DNA from 2 places in the Tardiphaga sp. 768_D3_N2_1 genome. Region 2 is predicted to be linked to the other one. Evidence: riboswitches for the same ligand, from Rfam matches in the RefSeq annotation. Region 2 holds a riboswitch; the other holds the start of a gene.
The links. Region 2 has a riboswitch for S-adenosylmethionine ahead of metX (homoserine O-acetyltransferase MetX). Riboswitches for the same ligand answer to the same signal wherever they lie in the genome.
Positions count from the first base shown of each region.

Region 1: it holds a riboswitch for S-adenosylmethionine, as region 2 does, so the genes downstream of both, AB8A27_RS27125 (O-succinylhomoserine sulfhydrylase) here and metX (homoserine O-acetyltransferase MetX) in region 2, are expected to answer to the same signal.

Region 1 is NZ_CP197245.1:5,774,731-5,778,140, forward strand. It holds gene AB8A27_RS27125 (O-succinylhomoserine sulfhydrylase) at 87-1,268, opposite strand; SAM riboswitch at 1,352-1,431, opposite strand; gene AB8A27_RS27130 (2'-deoxycytidine 5'-triphosphate deaminase) at 1,538-2,644, shown strand; gene AB8A27_RS27135 (outer membrane protein) at 2,740-3,399, opposite strand.
Region 2 is NZ_CP197245.1:4,637,946-4,641,355, reverse strand. It holds gene hisC (histidinol-phosphate transaminase) at 1-149, opposite strand, end outside; gene AB8A27_RS21750 (chorismate mutase) at 176-1,027, opposite strand; SAM riboswitch at 1,242-1,321, shown strand; gene metX (homoserine O-acetyltransferase MetX) at 1,409-2,611, shown strand; gene metW (methionine biosynthesis protein MetW) at 2,614-3,300, shown strand.

The sequences.
Region 1 (3,410 bases), 1.1 Mb from region 2:
ACAAAACTCCATCCACGTCTTCACTTGTAGCCAAGGCGTGGATGGCCGGGACAAGCCCGGCCATGACGGAAACGTCGGAGTGGTGTTTACGCCTTAGCGAGCGCCGCTTCGAGATCCTCGATTAGATCGTCGCGATGCTCGAGGCCGGCGGAGAAGCGGATGAAGCCTTCCGTGATTCCGAGTTCGAGTCGTGCCTCCAGCGGCAGGCGCTGATGCGTCGTCGTCGCCGGATGCGTGACGAGGCTCTTTGCATCGCCGAGATTGTTGGAGATGCGGGCGACTTTCAGCTCGTTGAGGACGCGGAACGCCGCTGCCTTGCCGCCCTTGACCTCGAAGCCGATCAGCGTCGAACCGGCACGCATCTGCTTCTTCACCGTTGCCGCCTGAGGGTGATCCTCGCGGCCGGGATAGATCAGCCGCGAGATCTTCGGATGCTGCGCCAGCACGTCCGCGATCGCCGCGGCGTTCTGCGTCTGCCGCTCGACGCGGATCGCCAGCGTCTCCAGTCCCTTCACCAATGTCCACGCATTGAACGGCGAGATCGAGGGGCCGGTCTGGCGCAGATAGTTGTGAATGTGCTCGTCGATGAAGTCCTTTGACGACAGGATGATGCCGCCGAGGCAGCGGCCCTGGCCGTCGATGTGCTTGGTTGCCGAATACACGACGACATCGGCACCGAGCGCCAGCGGGCTCTGCCAGAGCGGCGTCGCGAACACGTTATCGACAATCAGTCGCGCGCCGCCGGCATGGGCGATCTTGGCGATGGCGCCGATATCGAGCACATCGAGCGTCGGATTGGTCGGGCTTTCCAGGAACAACGACTTGGTATTCGGCCGCATCGCCTTCTGCCACTGGTCCAGATCGAGGCCGTCGACGAGCGTGAACTCGATGCCGTAGCGCGGCAACAGCTCTTCGATGACGTAGCGGCAGGAGCCGAACAACGCCTTCGCAGCGACGACGTGATCACCCTTCCGCAGCGGCGCCAGAATGGCGGTGGTCACGGCAGCCATGCCGGTGGCCGTCGAGCGTGCAGCCTCCGCACCTTCGAGGTCGATCATGCGGTTCTCGAACATCGATGTGTTCGGGTTCGAAAAGCGCGAATAGATGAAGCCGGGGTCTTCGCCCTTGAACCGCGCCTCGCAGGCCTCGGCGGTCTCGTAGATGAAGCCTTGCGTGAGGAAGAGGGCTTCGGACGTCTCGTTGAATTGCGAACGCAGGGCGCTGGAATGAACGAGCCGGGTTTCGGGGCGATAGGACTTCTCAGACATGTGACCTCCAACGTACCCGCGTGACGCGGGCACAAAAAAACCGGCCTGGACGGATGTCCTCAGGCCGGGATCGCATGCTGGAAGGACATGTGTCCCCGGCCTGTTTAGCGACTTATTTTACGTGGCTGCAAGCCGGCCGGCTCAAATCACCACGGGATAACCGTGTTCCTATTCCCGCTTGCCCTTTCCGTCAAGGCAGGCTTGAGATAGCCGGTAAAGTCGCGATTTTTCAGGGTATTGTCCCGAAAGACGACCGAAGGACCAGACCTGTGCCGTTTACGCTCGCGCCCGATGCCGATGGAATTCTGCCCGATAGCATGATCGAGGCGATGGCCGAGGCCGGCCTGATCCTTCCCGAATACGATTTCGTCGAAAACCAGATTCAGCCGGCCAGCCTCGACCTGCGCCTCGGCCCCGTCGCCTATCGCGTCCGCGCCAGCTTTCTGCCCGGGCCGAATGTCACGGTCGCCGAGCGCATCGACGAATTGAAGCTGCACGAGATCGATCTCTCCGAAGGCGCGGTGCTGGAAACCAACTGCGTCTATATCGTGCCGCTGCTGGAGAGCCTCGCGCTGCCGCCGAACATCTTCGCTGCCGCCAATCCGAAAAGCTCGACCGGCCGCCTCGACGTCTTCACGCGCGTGATCGCTGACGGCACCCGCCGTTTCGACGTCATCGGCGCCGGCTATCACGGCCCGCTTTATGCGGAGATCAGCCCGAAGACATTTCCCGTTTTGCTGCGCGAAGGATCACGGCTCTCCCAAGTGCGTTTCCGCGTCGGCGACGCGGTGCTCGATAGCGAAGAGCTGGAAGAGTTGCACGCACAGGATCCGCTGGTCGACAGCGAGACGGCCGATCTCAAGGGAGGGCTCGCTCTCTCCGTCGACCTCTCCGGCGAGAATGCGTCGGGCTTCGTCGGCTATCGCGCCAAGCGGCACACCGGCGTGGTCGATATCGATCGCCGTGGCGGCTACGCCGTCGATGAATTCTGGGAGCCGATCGCGGCGCGCAAGGATGGCACGCTGATCCTTGACCCCGGCGAGTTCTATATTCTGGCCTCCAAGGAATCCGTGCAGGTGCCGCCGGACTACGCCGCCGAAATGGTGCCGTTCGACCCGCTGGTCGGCGAATTCCGCGTGCATTATGCCGGCTTCTTCGATCCCGGCTTCGGCCATGACGGCGCCGGCGGCAAAGGTTCGCGCGCGGTGCTGGAAGTGCGCTCGCGCGAAGTGCCGTTCATTCTCGAACATGGCCAGATCGTCGGCCGTCTGGTCTATGAGCGGATGCTGGATCGTCCGGATGCACTCTATGGCCAGCGCATTGGCTCGAATTACCAGGGCCAGAGCCTGAAGCTTTCGAAGCACTTCAAGGTGTGATCGCTGACGAACTCAAAGACGCAACGAAAAAAAGGCCCGCATCGCTGCGGGCCTAAGTTTTTTCTGGAGATCAAATAGACGAAGATGCGTCCAATTTACTGGACGAAGCCTGCGCCAAAGTTGCCCAGGTTGAAGCGGTAGTTCAGGCCAGCCTTGATCGTGTGCTCGTCGTTCTTGAAGCCGCCGACAGCGAGAGCTGGCGTCAGGAAGGTGACGTTGCCGAAGTCGTAATACTGATATTCGACCTTGCCCGACCAGTTCTGGGTGAACAGGTATTCGAGACCGCCGCCGACGGTGTAGCCATCGCGACCGCCATCACCGCCGAAGCCATTGGTGAAGCGCGAGTCAGCCCAGGCGTAACCGCCCTTGGCGTATACCAGGGTCGGACCCCAAGTGTAACCGATACGGCCGGTCACCGAACCGAGGCCGCGATTGTCGAAGTTGCTGTTGGTGTCCTTGAAGCTGTAGTTGGCTTCCAGACCGAACACCCAGTTCGGCGCAAACTGGTAGTCGTAACCACCCTGCACACCGCCCATGAACGTGCCATCGCGGCTGCCGATCAGCGCGTTGTCTTCACCCGGGAAGGCGCCGCCGATGTGGCCACCGATGTAGAAGCCGGTCCAATTGTAGATCGGAGCAACCGGAGCATAGGCCGGAGCCTTGGTGTAGGGGCGCGCAGCCAGGTCGGCAGCAGACGCAGGAGCAGCCAGGGCAACGAGGGCCAGAGCAGCGGTAGACAGTAGAAGCTTCTTCATCAGGTGTTCCT
Region 2 (3,410 bases):
AAGGCGTCCTTGGCGCGCGACGATGGGCCGAACGGCGTCTCGTTGGCCGACAGCTTGTAGGTCTTGCGGCCGGGCTCCACCACTGGGCTCTTGCCAGGGGTGTAGGGCGCGATATCGAGAATGCCGGGCTTCGGCACGGGACGGGACATCTTCAACTCCGGAACGTCAGATTGGCTTACGAGCGCGGTGCGCCGTTGGCGGGCACGGTATAGCGGGTTGCGTGGCTGCCGACGAGAGCCGTGGAGCGCACCGAGGCACCGGCCTCGATCAGCGCCGACTTGATCTTGTCGAGGCTTGAAGTCGACGTGATCGAGATCAGCAGCGCCGCGCCGTCAAAGGCGGTATCCGGCACGGCGACGATTTCGGCCAGCGGCGACAGCGCACGCGCGGTTTCGGCATTCCAGCCCGACACCCGTACGCTCCACATCTCGACTTCGGTCACCATGGCGCTGTCGGCGACGCGCGAGACCACAAATACGGGAAGCGCGGCCGGATGGTCGGCGCGTTCGATGAACGGCAGGCGCGCGATGATCTTCGGCGCGCCCTGAGCTTCCAGCGGGATCCACCACGGCGTGCGACTGGACGTGGCCGAGACCAGTGCGAGATCGCCCTTGGACTTGGCCACGGCCTCGACCGCTGCAGCAGCGCTGAAGTGCCCGACATACGGCACGGTGAAGCCGAAGTGAAAGCGCGCGGAATCCCGCATCGCGCTTTCGCCCAGCGACACATCCGCATGAACCGAGAACGGCGCCTGCACGTAAGTGAAAGTCGAGATGATCACCCGCCAGATGCTCTCGACGGTGTCGATCGGCAGGATGCCGCGATGGCGCTGCACCAGGCGGCGCATCATGTCGGCCTCGCGCGCTGGCCGGAAGGCCGAGCCGACCTCCTGGGTCTGCTTCACCGAGATCAGCCGGTCGATGATGTCGCCGCGCTGCATCAACAGGGCGTGAACCTGCGCGTCGATGCTGTCGATCTCTTTGCGCAGTTCGTCCAGCGAGGGCGGGGCGGGTGGTAATTTCGACATGTTCAAAACCTTCGGGACGGGAGGCGTGATAGGTCCCGTCAAGCTTGGCCGGGCCGGCTCCGGAGAGCCGGCGGGCACGGCCATTGATTAGGTAAGACGGTGCCGGAAAGCAAAGAAAACATGGAGGATTTTCCCGCAGGGCAGTTGGTCAATTTGACCGGGCCACAGCTTCGTTTGCCCATATTGACGGCATGCAGGTGTGGGACTAATATCTTGTCACTTCCGTGGTCATTTGAGCCGGCCGGCTTGCAGCCACGTTAAACAACTCGCTAAACAGGCCGGGGACAGTTTGATCCCGGCCGAACTATTTGTTCAGGCCGGGTTTTTTATGGCCTGATTCCGGTTTTGGTTTGAGCACCTCCTGAGGAGGCCGGTATCAAGATGGTAAATGTCGAACTGGTGAAGAGTCCGGTTGTCCGCCCCGATGAGCGCGGCCATGAAGCCGATCATCCAACCTCGCTGGTCGCGGGTTTTCGCATGGATCAGCCGCTGCGGCTCGACTGCGGCATCGACCTGGCCCCGTTCCAGATCGCCTATCAGACCTATGGAACGCTCAACGCCGACAAATCCAACGCCATCCTGGTTTGTCACGCACTGACCGGCGACCAGCATGTCGCCAATCCGCATCCGGTCACCGGCAAGCCGGGCTGGTGGCAGACGCTGGTCGGTCCCGGTAAGGCTCTCGATACCGACCGCTACTTCATCATCTGTTCGAACGTGCTCGGCGGTTGTATGGGCTCGACCGGTCCGGCCTCGACCAATCCCGTCACCGGCAAGATCTGGGGACTGGATTTCCCGGTCATCACCATTCCCGACATGGTGCGCGCGCAGGCGATGCTGATCGACAGTCTCGGCATCGGCCAACTGTTCTGCGTGGTCGGCGGCTCCATGGGCGGCATGCAGACGCTGCAATGGACCGCGGCCTATCCGGAGCGCGTGTTTTCCGCGCTGGCGGTCGCCTGCAGTACGCGGCATTCGGCGCAGAACATCGCATTCCATGAGCTGGGTCGTCAGGCCGTGATGGCCGATCCCGACTGGCGCGGCGGGCGTTATTTCGAGGAAGGCACGCATCCGCATCGCGGCCTCGGCGTTGCGCGCATGGCCGCGCATATCACCTATCTGTCGGATGCCGCCTTGCACCGCAAGTTCGGCCGCCGCATGCAGGACAGGGAGTTGCCGACATTCTCCTTCGATGCGGATTTCCAGGTCGAGAGCTATCTGCGCTATCAGGGCTCATCCTTCGTCGAGCGCTTCGATGCCAACTCCTATCTCTATCTGACGCGTGCGATGGACTATTTCGATATCGCAGCCGATCACAACGGCAAGCTCTCGGAAGCGTTTCGCGATACGCAGACGCGCTTCTGCCTGATGTCGTTCACGTCCGACTGGCTGTTCCCGACGGCGGAATCGCGCGACGTCGTGCATGCGCTGAATGCCGGCGGCGTCCGCGTGTCCTTTGCGGAGATCGAAACCGACAAGGGCCATGATGCCTTCCTGCTCGACGTGCCCGAGTTTCTCGATATCGCCGATGCATTCCTGAACTCCGCAGCCTCCGTGCGCGGCCTGCCTGTGACGGGGGCATAGAGATGGCGTTTCCACAACAGACCTTGCCGCTGAACTCCGCAGTGGCGACGCCGGCGCCGCGCGGCAAGCAGGATTATCGTGGCGATCACCTTCTGGTCGCGGAGATGATCAAGCCGGGCTCGAAGGTGCTCGACGTCGGCTGCGGTGACGGCGATCTGCTGCAATTGCTGGAGAGCCGCGGCATCGACGGCCGCGGCATCGAATTGTCGCGCGAGGGCGTCAACCGCTGTGTCGGCAAAGGCCTCGCAGTGGTGCAGGGCGATGCCGATACGGACTTGATCAACTATCCCGACGATGCGTTCGACTATGTGATTCTGTCGCAGACGCTGCAGGCGACGCGGCAGCCGCGCGTGGTGCTGGAGAATCTGCTGCGCATCGGCCGCAGCGCTATCGTGTCGTTTCCGAATTTCGGTTTCTGGAAGATGCGCGTGCAGTTGCTTGTCGGCGGCCGCATGCCGCGCACGGAGAATCTGCCGGCGACGTGGTACGACACGCCGAACATTCACTTCTGTACCATCAAGGATTTCGTTGTCCTGTGCGACGAGATCAACGTGAAGATGGAGCGTGCCGTTGCGCTCGATCTCTATGGCCGCCCGCTACGGCTCAATGCGCCGTGGTGGTTCTGGAACATGTTCGGAGAGCAGGGCGTTTTCCTGCTGAGCCGCGCGAATAAATCCGCACAGCCCTGATCGCGTGTAGATTTCTGCAGGATGGGAGCAGAAATACCGCGTCCTGCGCCATCTTTCCGCCGTGCATCGCAAGCCGATGCACGCATGAAGTGCGCGCAAAAAGCTAATTC